Regions from separate parts of the Gordonia sp. BP-119 genome, predicted to be linked through region 2. Evidence: predicted binding sites of a transcription regulator. Region 2 holds the regulator's gene; each other region holds the start of a gene.
What was found. Region 2 encodes LexA, which represses DNA repair genes until DNA is damaged. Its sites were predicted from a motif close to CGAACANNTGTTCG; they were not measured.

Region 1 (5,061 bases), on a different contig from region 2:
GCGGCACGGAAGCGATCGCGCGGATGCTCGCCGACGGGCTGTTCACCGATCAGGGCCGTCCGCCGAAGCCGTTGCTCGGCATGGAGGTCGAACTGAACCTCGTCGACGAGGACATGCAACCCGCGATGGCGAACGCCGCCGTCCTCGAGGCGATCGCCGATCCGGACTATCAGACCGAACTCGGCCAGTTCAACATCGAGATCAACGTCTCGCCGCGACCGTTCACGACCGACGATACGATCTCGCTCGAGCAGGCGTTGCGGACGTCGCTCAACCGGGCCGAGCAGCGGGCCGCACAGACGTCGAGCCACCTGGTCATGATCGGCATGTTGCCGACACTGAAGTCCGAACACTTCGCGCATCACTGGATCTCGGCGAACCCGCGCTACGACCTGCTGAACGAGCAGATCTTCGCCGCCCGCGGCGAGGATCTCGAGATCGACATCACCGGCGTCCCGCTGACCGATGGACACCACACCGAGCACCTGCGCACCTCGACCGATTCGATCCTGCCCGAGGCGGCCTGCACCTCACTACAGCTTCACTTGCGGGTGGCGCCGGAAGACTTCGCCTCGCACTGGAATGCGGCACAGGCCATCGCCGGGGTGCAGGTCGCCCTGGCCGGGAACTCGCCCTTCCTCGCCGAGACCGCGTTGTGGCACGAGAGCCGCATCCCGGTCTTCGAACAGGCCACCGACACCCGGCCGCTGGAGCTGAAGAACCAGGGTGTCCGGCCGCGAGTGTGGTTCGGAGAGCGGTGGATCAACACGATCTTCGACCTCTTCGAGGAGAACACGCGCTATTTCCCCGCGCTCCTCCCCGTCTGCACCGACACCGACCCGCTCGCCGAGCTCGACGACGGACGCATCCCCACCCTCGACGAACTGCGTCTGCACAACGGGACCGTCTACCGCTGGAACCGTCCGGTCTACGACATCCACGAGGGACAGGCCCACCTGCGCGTCGAGAACCGCGTGCTGCCCGCCGGTCCCACGGTCGTCGACACGATGGCCAACGCCGCCTTCTACTACGGCGTCGTCCGAGGCCTCGTCGAGTCCGACCGTCCGCTGTGGTCGCGGATGTCCTTCAACGCCGCCGCCGAGAACCTGCAGTCCGGCGCCCGCACCGGCATGGAGTCGCAGCTCTACTGGCCCGACGTCGGCTGGGTGCGACCCGACGAACTCGTCCTGCGCCGACTTCTGGCGCTCGCCGAAGACGGGCTGCGCCGGTTCGGCGTCTCCGACAAGGCCCGCAAGCGCTACCTGTCGGTCATCGAGGGACGCTGCATCTCCCGCCAGACCGGGTCGGTCTGGCAACGCCATGCGGTCGCAGTCCGCGAACGCGCGGGTGAGAGCCGGACACAGGCGCTGCACGGGATGCTCCGCGACTACGTGACCCAGATGCACGAGGGCGAGCCGGTGCACACCTGGGAGGTCTGACACCCGCCTCGGCGTTCGGCAACGGACCTTGCTTTAATGGAAACAATTTCCATTAAGGAGGCTCCGTTGAAGGTCCGTGCATCCATCCGGTCGTTGAAGAACCAACCCGGCTCACAAGTGGTCAAGCGCAAGGGGCGCATCTATGTGATCAACAAGGGCAACCCCAGATTCAAGGCGCGCCAGGGCTGATCGCCGTCGGGCGGCGGCCCCGCCCGCGGGCACCGGCAACCTCGAATCCACGATCGTCGGTTTCGTCGACACCGCGCTCGCCGCCCAGAACGCGGTCGTCGCCGCCGAATCCCTGGAATTCGGAACGGTGTTCGTCGGGTCGATCCGCAACCACCCCCTGGCGGTGGCCGACGAACTCGGCCTACCCGACCATGCGGTCGCGACCTTCGGTCTGGCGATCGGACGACCCGATCCGACCGAGCCCGCGGGTATCAAACCCCGCCTGCCCCAAGCGGCGGTTCTCCACCACGAGACCTACGACGCCGAGTCTGCGGACTCCCACGTCGAGGCCTACGACGAGGTCCTGTCCGGTTACAACCGTCGGTATGGTCTCGAGGGAGACTGGAGCACAAGGGTTCTCGCTCGTCTCGCCCATGCCGAGTCGCTACACTTGCCGGGAGCGACTGCGTGCGCAACTCGAGGCACGCGGGCTGCCGTCGTGGTGATCGTGTTCGCTGACCCAACCGACAATACTCATCGCCCCGCCGAATCCTACCGGTCGCCACCGACAAGCTCCCGCAGCACAATGAATCTGATTCACATTGCCGGGCAATTGTTTTCGTGGTCAGACCTGCCGAACTCGTGTACACTCGAACGTACATTCGCAGCAACGGTTCTCGGGGGAGGTGACCGTCATGCCCAGCACCACACCACTCGCCGACCACGGTTCGCCCGTGTCTCGCGCGGCCAAACTCGTCGCCGAACTACACGCGAACCTCGACGAACTACAGACCGTCGACTTGTCCTCGTGCACCGACGAAGAACTGATCGACGTCGCCTCTGCCACCGAACGTGCCATTGCGCGGTTGACCGTTGCCGGTGACCGGCAGATCGATCAGGCCGTGGCTCGTGATCTGCCACGCAAGGCCGGCTGCCGCACCCTCATGCAGTTCATGACCCACCGGCTGCGGGTGTCGAACCCGATGCGTCGTCGTAAGCAGATGGACGCCACCGCCCACCGGACCAGCCTCGGCGGCGAGGTCCTCCCACCCGAATACCCCTGCCTCGCCGAAGCTTTCGCACAAGGCGCAGTCGGCACCGCCCACGTACAAGCCACCCTCGACGTCCTCGACCGCATCCCGGGCACCATCGACCACGACATCAAGGTCGCCGCCGAACGACAGATGGCCGAGATCGCCGAAGCTCACACCCCCGCCGAGATCACCCAGCTCGGTGCGCGGCTGCTTGCCCACCTCGACCCCGACGGCACACTGTCAGACGACACCGACCAGAAACGACGCCGCGGCCTGTGGATCGGCCGACAACGCGCCGACGGCACCGCCAAAATCTCCGGCACCCTGACCCCCGCACTCGCCGCCCGGCTCACCATGATGTTCGCCGTGTGGGGCAAACCCGGACTCAACAACCCCGACGACCCCCACTCGCCCCAAGGCCCGGCCGGCACCGCCGACCCCGACGCCCTGACCGCCGCAGCCGACCGCGACGGACGCACTCTCGCCCAGACGAATCACGACGCGCTCGACGCCGCACTGGCCGCCGGCTTCGCCGACGGAACACTGGGCACCTCGCACCGAGGCCTGCCCGTCCAACTGATCATCAAAGCCGACCTCAACGACCTCATCCGCGAAGCCGGACTCGCCACCACCGCCACCGGCACCCTGCTACCCATCCGGGACTTGATCGCGATGGCCGGTGACGTCCAGCCGTGGTTGGCCATCTTCAAAGACGCCACCACCGTCCCCCTGCACTTCGGACGGGGCAAACGCCTCGCCACCCGCGAACAACGCCTGGTCTCCTTCGCCCGTCCCGACGGGGAAGTGTGTTCGGCACCCGGGTGCGATCAACCCGCCACACACATCGAGCTTCATCACGCCGAACGAGACTGGGCCAAGGGCGGACTCACCGACATCGACGACCTCGCACCCGCCTGCCCACGCCACAACCGCATGGTCGGCGACCAAACCGGCCAATACACCACCCGCATCGCCCGATCCGGACCCGACGAAGGCCGCTGCCTCTGGCGATTGAACGCCGAACCCGGCGCACCACCCAACCCCGAACACCTCAACCGCCGACCCGACATACCCCGGCGGTTCGCACAACACCTGAACACCGTGCGCAACGAGATCCACGGACCTGCCACCAGGCCCGGCGATGAGTCGCGCCCAACCCTTCGTGACGCGCCCTCCGCAAGCTCCGGGCGCTCCTCAGGGAGCAGCGGGCGCCCCGACGCCGTCGGCTACGGCGACCGCGGCCGGCGCCTCGAACTCGCCTACCGACAACTCGTCCATCCGCGAACACCGCCGGAGCACCTCACCACCCCACCGCTGACCCCGGTCGAAGCAGCACTCGCGCGCATACTCACCGATCACGCGTGATCGCAGCGCTGCTCGCCAACTCAGCGCCGACGGTGAGTCGACGGCGGCCGCACAGATAGGCCGTGTTGGTTCCGGCGCATCGGCTACTTCTGCGCGAACAACCCCCGACCCGTCACGAGCGGGAGGTCGAGCGCGGTGACCAGGCCGGGTTTCGCATCGACCACCGCCGCAACGGAATTGACCAGTCGCATCGCGGTGACGATCATCCCGGACACGTTGTGGTCGCCGTTCTCACCGTGGTGCCCGAACTCGACCGTCATCTCCGGTTCGCCGGAGATGGCGATGCGGTAGCAGCCGTCGCCCTCGTTCGGGGTCGGCCAGTCCGGGCACTGGTCGGGGTGGGTGCGCGTATAGTGCTCCAGCACAATGCGATCCACGCCGTCGACCTGACCGGCGACCTCGAACCGGACCGCGGCCATCGTGCCCTTCGGGATCTCGACGGACACCGTCGAGTAGTCGCGGTCCGCCTCGACCCGCTCGACGCGTTCCACGAGCGGCTCGTCGAGCACGAGGTCAAGTCCGGCGGCGATCTGTCGCACGACACTCCCCCACCCCATCGACAGGATGCCCGGTGCGAACAGCAGCGGCGTGGCGTCCAGGGGCTGCCCGAAGCCGAACAGGTCACGCATGACGACGGGCTGATAGTAGGTCGAGTAGTCGGCGATCTCCTGGCAGCGGATCTCGTCGATGCGCTGGGAGAGACTCGTCATCGCCAGCGGCAGTGCGTCATTCGCGAAACCCGGGTCGATGCCGTTGACGTGGAGGCTCGCGCCACCCGCCGCACCCGCGGCGGCGATCCGATCCAGCAGCGAGTCGGGCAGGATGCCATGGGGGAACTGCAGGACCACCGGCCCGCTCGACACCACGTTGATCCCGTTCTCCACGAAGAAGATCAGATCCTCGATCGACTCCATGACGCGGTCGTCGGTCATCGCGGTGTGCACGATGCAGTCGGGTTTCAGGGCGATCAGCGCGTCGCGGTCGCCGGTCGCCGCGACACCCAGCTCACGGTCGAGACCCGCGAGTTCGCCGGCGTCCTTGCCGACCTTGGCGGG
Region 2 (5,061 bases):
CGACCTGGCCGGGGTGGCCGCCGTCGATCGCGTCGTCGAACGGTGGACCCAGCGTCTCGAACAGGTACCCGAGCACCGGCGGGCGGCGGTCGACGACGAAGCACAGTGGCTCGTCGAGGAGTTGCGCGTGGGGCTGTTCGCCCAGCGTCTCGGTACCGCGTTCCCGGTGTCGGAGAAACGGGTCCTACGAGCTCTGGACCGACTCGGCTGACACGGGTTCGGCGAGCGCGCTCCCGGAACCCGATGCCGCCTTCAGGTCGTCGATCTCACGCTGGAAGTCCTCCACCGAGTCGAACGACCGGTACACCGAGGCGAAACGCAGATACGCCACCTCGTCGAGATCGCGGAGCGGGCCCAGGATGGCGAGTCCGACCTCGTTGCTGGGGATCTCGGCCGATCCACTGGCGCGCACCGTGTCCTCGACCTGCTGGGCGAGTTGCGCGAGTGCGTCCTCGGCGACGTGGCGGCCCTGACAGGCTCGCCGCACGCCGCGCATGACCTTCTCCCGGCTGAACGGTTCGGTCACGCCGTTGCGTTTGACCACCGCGAGCACGGCGCTCTCCACGGTCGAGAACCGGCGACCGCACTCCACACAGGAGCGACGGCGGCGGATGGCCTGCCCTTCATCTGCGACACGCGAGTCGATGACCTTGGTGTCGTCGTTCTTGCAGAAGGGGCAGCGCATCGTGTCCTCACGCAGGTCGCGGGACGCTGGAACGCACCCGAAGCGTGCGCCCCGCCGCTTGTCGGCCGGCCCCTGTGACATCGAGGATACCGTCCGGCCTCAGCGGTACCGGGGGGTGAGCAGGGGCTGGCCCACCTGCAGCGCGCTCGAGCCGAGATCGTTCATCGCGACGATCTCGTCGATCACGACCTCGCGCGGCATCTCGGGTGCCACCCGGCCGGCGATCGAGCTGAGCGAGTCCCCCGAGCGCACATGGACGACCTCGGCACTCACGACGGACGGGGTCAGCGAGTCCGAGTAGTTCTGGCCGACGACACCGAACACCCACACGACGAACGCCAGCCCGACGCCGGCGAGGAGCGCGACCGCGGTGCGGCGGCGACGGAACACCGCCGCGTCGGGTCCGACCGGGCCACGCCCGCGCACCCCGACCGGAGAGCCACAGTGGGTGCCGCCGACCCGCGGGGTCACCGGCGACGCACCCCGCGGTCGGGTGCCGGCCGGCCGGTTGTCTACCGGGCGGCCGCCGTCGGACAGCGGGGCGCGCGTCCGGACCCCATCGGCGCGGTCGGTGGGGGGCCGGACAGCGTCGGGACGGTCGGTGCGGACGGGAGCGACGAGAGTGGCGGTGCGCATGGTGCCCTCCGGTGTTCGGGTGTCTGGGATCGTGCGGGGTGTGACGGTCGGTGTTCGAACATCGATCAGATGTTCGATGCACTGATGTTCGAATTTGTAGCACGACGTCCCGACAAAGTCTCGCGACACATCGAACAAATGTTTGAGGTGCCGGTCGCACTCGGCTAGGCTCGGACCCGGTGCAAGCCATCTACCAGCACGTTCCGAAGACGAGAGGAACCGAACATGAGTGACACCGGCGATAGGCGCGGCCGAGCGCAGGGCGCCGACGACGAGGCCCCGTTCGACGCCGCCGCCGCCGAGGCCTCACTCACCCCGCGACAGGCCGGGGTCCTGGAGGTGATCCGCCGCTCGGTGCGCGAGCGCGGTTATCCGCCGAGCATCCGGGAGATCGGCGACGAGGTCGGCCTGGCCTCGACGTCGTCGGTGGCCCATCAGTTGCGGACGCTGGAACGCAAGGGGCTGCTCAAGCGCGACGCGAACCGTCCCCGTGCGGTCAACATCGCCCCGAGTGACACCCCGTCGCCGGACACCCCGTCGGCCGGTCAGCTGCCCGAGCCGACCTTCGTGCCGGTTCTCGGCCGTATCGCGGCCGGCGGTCCGATCCTGGCCGAGGAGGCCGTCGAGGACGTCTTCCCGCTGCCCCGTGAGCTGGTCGGCGAGGGATCGCTCTTCCTGTTGCGCGTCGTCGGCGAGTCGATGATCGACGCCGCGATCTGCGACGGCGACTGGGTCGTGGTCCGGCAGCAGAACGTCGCCGACAACGGCGACATCGTCGCGGCCATGATCGACGGCGAGGCCACCGTGAAGACCTTCAAGCGTCAGGGCCCCAACGTCTGGCTCATGCCGCACAACGAACTGTTCGATCCGATCCCGGGCAACGATGCCGTCATCCTCGGCAAGGTCGTCACCGTGATGCGGCGAGTCTGACCTCTCCACCGACCGAACCGTCGAGCACCGCCGCGGCAGCCTCGCGCGCCGCGGCGGGATCCGAGGTGGCCAGGGCGGCCTCGGCGGCGGCCCGGCAGTCCGGTGCGGACACCTCGCCGAGCCGGGCCCCCACGGCCGCGGCAGCAGCCGGCGCGCTGGACAGCGAGGTGACCCCGAGACCGACGAGCACGCAGGCGAGGTTCGGATCGGCGGCGGCCTCGCCGCACACCCCGACCGGCTTTCCCTGACGTGCGCCCGCTTCCGCGACACCCGCGATGAGGCTCAACACCGCCGGTTGCCACGGGTCGGTCAGTCCGGCGAGATCGGCCGACATCCGGTCGGCCGCCATCGTGTACTGGGTCAGATCGTTGGTGCCGATGGACACGAAGTCCACCTCGGCGAGGACGGCTTCGCCCAGGATCGCCGCCGCGGGCACCTCGATCATCACCCCGGCGACCAGACCACGGCCGCGGACCTCGGCGGCGAACGTGCGCGCCTCCGCCGGCGAGGCGATCATCGGCGCCATGACCCACGGCGCGACGGCCGACCCCGACGCGGCCTGCGCGATCGCGTCGAGCTGATGCGCGCGGATCTCGGGGTGCGCCAGCGCGATCCGATCGCCCCGCACGCCGAGCGCTGGGTTCGATTCGTCGGGATGGGTCACGAACCGGAGCGGTTTGTCGGACCCGGCGTCGAGGGTGCGGATGACCACCTTCTGCCCGTCGAACGCATCGAGCACCTCCCGGTAGATCGCGGCCTGCTCGTCCACCGACGGTTCGTCGGCACGCTCGAGGAACGCGAGTTCGGTGCGGAAGAGCCCGACGCCCTCGACGGGGTACCCGGCCGCGGCGCGTGCCGACGACCCGTCGGCGACGTTGGCGAGCACCGCCACGGCCACCCCGTCGGCGGTCTGCCCCGGACCGGTCCAGCCGGCGACGAGTGCGGCATGACGCCGATCCTCGTCGACGCGAGCCCGGGCCGCCTCGACATCGGGCTCCACCTCGATCCGCCCGGTGCTGCCGTCGACGAGAACGGTTGTGCCGGGCTCGATCTCATCCAGGTCGGCCACCGCCACCACGCACGGGATCCCCAGCTGGCGCGCGATGATCGCGGTGTGGCTGGTCGGTCCGCCGAGGCGGGTGACGAGGGCGATGGTGCTCGTGGGGTCGAGGCCCGCGGTGTCGGCGGGCGCGAGGTCGTCGGCGAGCAGGACCGACGGCACCTCCGGGGTGGGCACACCGGGTTCGGGTAGGCCGAGCAGTTCGGCGAGGACCCGGTCGCGCACGTCGTTGAGATCGGTGACCCGCTCGGCCATCAGTCCGCCGAGTTTGGTGAACACCGCCGCGAACTGTTCGGTGGCCGCGACGGCAGCGGCCTCGGCGGGAGCGCCCTTGCCGATGAGCGCGGTCGCGGCACCGATCCAGCCGCGGTCCTCGGCCAGGCCCGCCGTCGCGGCGAGCACCTCGGCCGTCACCCCGGTGTTCTGCGACGCGCGCGTGCGCAGCCGCGCGGCGACGGCGCCGGACGCGGTGGCGAAGCGCGTGACCTCGTCGGCGCGCCGTTCCTCGGCGATCTCCACACCGACGCCGAGCTTCTCCGGCGAGTGGTCGGGTCGCTCGCCCGGCCACAGCGCGGGACCGTGGGCCAACCCGCCGACCACCGGGGTTCCCGTCAGGATCTGCGCCATCGTCTTGCCTCTCACTCGACTATCGATGTGACCACCGTTACAAAAAGTGCTTGACTTGTCAACACAAACAGGCGTAAACACAATTACTACAACATCCAATCCCACACGCCTCAACAAGCGGGGTGGTCGAAACCGGAGATCGGAGCCGTGTGTACGCCGAGGAGAGACAACAGGCGATCGTCGACGAGGTGCGCCTCGCGGGGCGGGCATCCGTGGCCGCGCTCGCCGAGAAATTCGACGTCACCAGCGAGACCGTCCGACGCGATCTCGCGGTACTGGAACGCGCCGGACATCTCCAGCGGGTCCACGGCGGCGCCGTACGCGCCGAGATCATGCGCACCCTCGGCGAGCTCGGGATCGACGAACGGGAGTCGAGCCAGATCGAGCAGAAGACCGCGATCGGCCGCGCGGCCATCCGGTTCCTGCCGCCCGACGGCGGTTCGGTGCTCTTCGACGCCGGCACCACCACCTACCGTGCGGCCGAGGCGACCGCACCCGATCGGAGGCTCACCCTGTTCACCAACAGCCTGCCCATCGCCGGCCTGCTCGCGGGCACCCATCCCGACGGTCTGCACGCCCTCGGCGGACGCGTACGCGGTCTCACCCAGGCGACCGTGGGCGTCGAGACCGTGGACGCGCTTCGCCGACTGCGCGTGACCACCGCTTTCATCGGGACGAACGGGCTGAGCGAGGCCCACGGGTTGTCGACACCCGACCCCGACGAGGCCGCAGTCAAGGCGGCGATGGTCGCGGCCGCACAACGCGTCGTGGTCCTCGCCGACAGCTCGAAGATGGACCGGGAGGACCTCACCTCCTTCGCCGGACTCGACGACGTCGACGTCCTCATCACCGACTCCGGGATCGACCCGGCCTATTCGGCGGCCCTGTCCGCGCGCGGCGTCGAGGTCGTGATCGCATGATCGTCACCGTCACCGCCAACCCGAGCCTCGACCGCACCCTCGAACTCGGCGCACCGCTCGCCCGCGGCGAGGTGCAGCGCGCCGGCGTGGTCCGCACCGAGCCGGGCGGCAAGGGCGTCAACGTGGCCCGGGTCGTCGCGGCCGCCGGCCTGGCCACCCGCGCACTGCTCCCGGCGCGACCGGGCGACCCGCTGCGGGCCGCA
Region 3 (5,061 bases), on a different contig from region 2:
GGCCGCCACGTCACGGGGACGCACCCCGAAGGTGGCGTTCATCGCACCGGCGGGCGGGGTGAGTCCGAGATGATGCCAGGCGGCGGCAGTGGCCACCCGCCCGCGCGGCGTCCGCGCGATCATGCCCGCGCGCACCAAGAACGGCTCGCAGACCTCCTCCACGGTCGCCGGTTCCTCGCCGACGGCCACGGCCAGCGTGGACACCCCGACCGGCCCCCCGCCGAAGGCGCGGATCAGGGCGTCGAGGACGGCTCGGTCCAGACGGTCGAAGCCGAGTTCGTCGACGTCGTAGACCGCGAGCGCCGCGCGGGCGACGTCCACGGTGATCGACCCGTCTCCCCTTACCTCGGCGTAGTCGCGGACCCGGCGGAGCAGCCGGTTCGCGATGCGGGGCGTGCCCCGCGACCGGCGCGCGATCTCGCCCGAGGCGTCGCCGCGGAGTTCCATGCCCAGAATCCCGGCCGAGCGGTGCAGCACCCGGACGAGTTCGTCGGGCTCGTAGAACTCCATGTGCGCGGTGAACCCGAACCGGTCGCGCAGCGGGCCGGTCAGCGACCCCGACCGTGTTGTCGCCCCGACCAGCGTGAACGGCGCGACGTCGAGCGGAATCGAAGTCGCTCCCGGGCCCTTGCCGACCACGACGTCGACGCGGAAGTCCTCCATCGCGAGGTACAGCATCTCCTCGGCCGGGCGCGCGATGCGATGGATCTCGTCGATGAACAGCACGTCGCCCTCGACGAGGTTCGACAGCATGGCCGCGAGGTCGCCGGCGCGCTCGAGTGCCGGACCAGAGGTCACCCGGATGGCGGCGCCCATCTCCGAGGCGATGATCATGGCCAGCGACGTCTTGCCGAGCCCGGGCGGTCCCGACAGCAGGATGTGGTCGGGGGTGCCACCGCGGCCCTTGGCCCCGTGCAGGACCAGTTCGAGCTGTTCGCAGACCCGCGGCTGGCCGATGAAATCAGCGAGTGACCGGGGACGGAGACCGGCGTCGAGGTCGCCGTCGGAGCGCACCGGCATCGCGCTCACGTCCCGGTCGTCGACGTCGTCCGGATCGCCGCCCATCTACGACGCCTTGCCGAGCAGTGACAGCGAGTGACGCAGCGCGGTGGACGCATCGGCGTCGGGATTCTCGGCCAGTACCGCCGTGACCGCCTTCTCCGCCGGACCGGCGGTGAACCCGAGCCCGACGAGCGCCTCGGCGACCTGCTCGCGAATACCGCCGACGACGGTCACACCGGTCGACGCCTCGCCCGTGGGCCGGTCCACCTTGTCCCGCAGTTCGACGCACAGCCGTTCGGCCACGCGTTTGCCGATGCCGGGTACCGAGGTCAGTGACTTGGTGTCCGATTCGGCGAGCGCGCGTCGCAACGCATCCGGCTCGAGGACTGCGAGGGTCGCCATCGCGAGTCGCGGGCCGACGCCGGTGACCGTCTGCAGCAGCGCGAACAGCGCACGGGCGTCGGGTTCGGTGAAGCCGTAGAGCGTCATGGAGTCCTCGCGGACGATCATCGAGGTCAGCAGCGTCGCCTCGTCGCCGCGGCGCAGCCGGGACAGCGTCGCGGGCGTCGCCAGCACGCGGTATCCCACTCCCCCGCAGTCGATCACGGCGTGGTCGAGCGCGATCTCGAGCACCGGTCCGCGGACTGACGCGATCATGCGCGACTCCCTTCTCGTGCCTGGGCCACCCGCGCGCGGTGCCGCGCCGCGGCCGCGTCGGCCTGCTTCTGTGCGGCTGCCATCCGCTCCATCATGGGTCCGCGCCAGCAGTGACAGATCGCCAGCGCGAGCGCATCTGCGGCGTCGGCGGGACGCGGCTTTGTCTGCATGCCGAGAATCCGGGTGACCATCGCGGTGACCTGGGATTTGTCGGCTCGTCCGCTGCCGGTCACCGCCGCCTTCACCTCCGACGGGGTGTGGAAGCGCACCGGGACGTCGCGCTGGGACGCCGCGAGCGCGATGACGCCGCCGGCCTGCGCGGTCCCCATCGCCGTGGACACCTGGTTCTGCGCGAAGACCCGTTCGATGGCCACCACGTCGGGCTGGTGCACATCGAGCCAGTGACACGCCGAGGTGTAGATCGCGAGCAGTCGCTCGGCGAGTTCCATGTCGCTCGGGGTGCGCACGACGTCCACGTCGAGTGCGGTCACCGTCCGCCCCCGACCCGACTCGACCAGCGCGATACCGCACCGGGTCAGACCCGGATCGACGCCCATGACGCGCACTCGTACCCTCCCAGGCATGGTGATCTGCGAACAGTTGTTCGAGATCTTATCGGGGAGGACGGACAAGTCCGGTGATCAACACACCGGAGAGGAGGCGGCTGTCAGTCGTTCTCGAGTTCGGCGAGGACCTCGTCGCTGATGTCGACGTTGCTGTAGACGTTCTGGACGTCGTCGGAGTCCTCGAGGGCGTCGATCAGCTTGAACACCTTGCGTGCGCCGTCGGCGTCCACCGCGACCTCGACCGACGCGCGGAAGCTGGCCTCGGCGGAGTCGTAGTCGATCCCGGCCTCCTGCAGCGCGCTGCGGACGGCGATGAGATCGCTTGGCTCGCTGACGATCTCGAAGGACTCGCCGAGATCGGTGACCTCTTCGGCGCCCGCGTCGAGCACGGCCATCAGGACGTCGTCCTCGGTCTGTCCGTTCTTCTCCAGCGTCACCACGCCCTTGCGGGTGAACAGGTAGGAGACCGAACCCGGGTCGGCCATGTTGCCGCCGTTGCGCGTCATCGCGGTCCGGACCTCGCCGGCCGCACGGTTGCGGTTGTCGGTGAGGCATTCGATGAGCACGGCGACGCCGTTGGGCCCGTAGCCCTCGTACATGATGGTCTGCCAGTCCGCGCCGCCGGCCTCTTCACCACCGCCGCGCTTGCGTGCGCGTTCGATGTTGTCGTTGGGGACCGAGGACTTCTTCGCCTTCTGGATCGCGTCGAACAGTGTGGGGTTACCCGCCGGGTCACCGCCGCCGGTCCGCGCCGCCACCTCGATGTTCTTGATGAGCTTGGCGAACATCTTGCCGCGCTTGGCGTCGATGGCCGCCTTCTTGTGCTTGGTGGTGGCCCATTTGGAGTGGCCGCTCATGTCCGTCGATTCCTTTCCCGGCGCCGGCACGTGCGGCGGGCCGTGGCCCGCATCCGGCGCACTCCTACCTGTATCCGGTCGCCCTGTTGGTGGTGCGCCCTGTTGGGTTGTTCCCGGCGTGCCGGGCTCGTGGTCTACCGCTGGTTCGGCACGATCTTACCGACGCACCATCTCCACGAAGTATTCATGTACGCGCCGGTCGCCGGTCACCTCCGGGTGGAACGACGTCGCGAGCACGTTCCCCTGACGCACCGCGACGATCCGCCCGGCCGCCGGGCCGCCGGGAACACGCGCCAGGACCTCGACCTCCGGGGCGACGGACTCGACCCACGGCGCCCGGATGAACACCGCGCGCATCGGCGCGGCGCCCTCGGCGTCGGTGATCCCGGTGAACTCCAGGTCGGTCTCGAAACTCTCCACCTGACGCCCGAATGCGTTGCGCCGCACCGTGACATCGAGGGCGTCCAGATGCCGTGCGTCGGGCCGGGTGTCGAGGATCGTGGAGGCGAGCATGATCATGCCCGCGCACGACCCGTACGCCGGGAGGCCGTCGGACAGCTTGTCCACCAGCGGGTCGAACAGGTCGAAGATGCCGAGCAGTTTGCTCATCGTCGTCGATTCACCGCCGGGGATGACGATTCCGTCGACCTCGTCGAGTTCGGCCGGGCGTCGCACCGCCACGGCGTCGGCGCCGGCCGCCTCGAGCGCGAAGACGTGCTCGCGCACATCGCCCTGCAGTGCCAGAACCCCGATCCGCGGCCGGTTCCCTTCGCTCACCGATCGGTCCGGGCGTGCTGGTCGTCGGGCATCACGCGGCCGGTGCGCGCCAGCCCCTCCTGGGTGACCGCCGCGACCAGGCGGCCCTGTCGATCGAAGATCCGTCCCTGGGTCAGGGCGCGACCACCGCCCGCCGACGGCGACGTCTGGTCGTAGAGGAGCCAGTCGTCCGCGCGGAACGGCCGCATGAACCACATCGCATGGTCGAGCGAGGCGACCTGCGGATTGGATTCGGGGTGGGGCACACGCGAGGACCCGAGCAGGGTCATGTCGCTCATGTAGGCCAGCGTGCCGACGTGGAAGACGGTGTCGTCGGGCAGCCGATGGCGGTAGCGGAACCAGACTCGTTGTTGCGCAGCGAAATACGACGATGTGACCATCTTCTCCGGGGGCACGATGCGCAGATCGAAGTTGCGCCACTCCTTGAACACCGCGCGCTCTTCCTCGGCCAGCTCGTCGAGGCGGTCGGTGAGCTCGTCCGGTTGCGGGGCCGGCGGCATCCGGTCCTGGTGCTCGTAGCCCTGGTCGGTGCGCACGTGGAACGACGCCGACATGGTGAAGATGGCCTCGCCGTTCTGGATGCCGGTCACCCGCCGGGTGACGAACGACCGTCCGTCGCGTATGCGGTCGACGAGGAACACCGCCGGACGATCCGGGTCACCGGGACGCAGGAAGTAACCGTGGAGGGAATGGACGTCGAACTCGTCGGACACCGTGCGGGTCGCCGACATCAGGGCCTGACCGGCGACCTGGCCGCCGAAGGTGCGCTGCAGGTGACTCGGGAACGCACCGCCGCGGTAGATGTCGGTCTCGATCTGTTCGACCTGGAGTATGTCCTCGATGGCTGCCACGCAGACCAGTATCGCGCACGGCGCCGGTGGGCACTCCCCTGCCCGCCGAAGCGCGGCCGGCGATCAGAGTTCGTCGAGGGTCATGATCCCGTCCTGGATGGCCCTGGCGACCAGCGATGCCTTCGTCGGGGCCGGACGGCCGATCTCGGCGTACTTGGCCCGGATCCGGGTGAGGTGGGTGTTCACCGTACCGAGCGAGATGTAGAGCTGCTGGGCCACAGCGGGTTTGGAGTCGACGAGCATCCAGGTGCGCAGGACCTCGACCTCGCGCGAGGTGAGATTCGGCTTGGCGCGGTCGGCCGTGGCCTCCGCGACCTCGGGGAACTCGGCGAGCGCGGAAACGGCGACCGC

Region 1: the regulator LexA is predicted to act here: its motif matches at 2,259-2,272, upstream of JW364_RS10760 (HNH endonuclease signature motif containing protein).
Region 3: the regulator LexA is predicted to act here: its motif matches at 2,253-2,266, upstream of ruvC (crossover junction endodeoxyribonuclease RuvC).

The regions. Positions count from the first base shown of each region.
Region 1 is NZ_JAFFZF010000014.1:86,664-91,724, forward strand. Features, by position in the region: gene JW364_RS10745 (glutamate--cysteine ligase) at 1-1,439, shown strand, start outside; gene ykgO (type B 50S ribosomal protein L36) at 1,506-1,628, shown strand; partial or broken gene JW364_RS24130 (hypothetical protein) at 1,741-1,791, shown strand; gene JW364_RS10760 (HNH endonuclease signature motif containing protein) at 2,303-4,006, shown strand; gene JW364_RS10765 (diacylglycerol kinase) at 4,090-5,061, opposite strand, start outside.
Region 2 is NZ_JAFFZF010000028.1:43,129-48,189, forward strand. Features, by position in the region: gene hrpA (ATP-dependent RNA helicase HrpA) at 1-211, shown strand, start outside; gene nrdR (transcriptional regulator NrdR) at 185-685, opposite strand; gene JW364_RS16170 (LysM peptidoglycan-binding domain-containing protein) at 785-1,321, opposite strand; gene lexA (transcriptional repressor LexA) at 1,547-2,251, shown strand; gene JW364_RS16180 (phosphoenolpyruvate--protein phosphotransferase) at 2,229-3,938, opposite strand; gene JW364_RS16185 (DeoR/GlpR family DNA-binding transcription regulator) at 4,088-4,858, shown strand; gene JW364_RS16190 (1-phosphofructokinase family hexose kinase) at 4,855-5,061, shown strand, end outside.
Region 3 is NZ_JAFFZF010000037.1:34,726-39,786, reverse strand. Features, by position in the region: gene ruvB (Holliday junction branch migration DNA helicase RuvB) at 1-1,065, opposite strand, end outside; gene ruvA (Holliday junction branch migration protein RuvA) at 1,066-1,659, opposite strand; gene ruvC (crossover junction endodeoxyribonuclease RuvC) at 1,656-2,225, opposite strand; gene JW364_RS19015 (YebC/PmpR family DNA-binding transcriptional regulator) at 2,327-3,082, opposite strand; gene pdxT (pyridoxal 5'-phosphate synthase glutaminase subunit PdxT) at 3,239-3,859, opposite strand; gene JW364_RS19005 (acyl-CoA thioesterase II) at 3,856-4,710, opposite strand; gene JW364_RS19000 (LuxR C-terminal-related transcriptional regulator) at 4,774-5,061, opposite strand, start outside.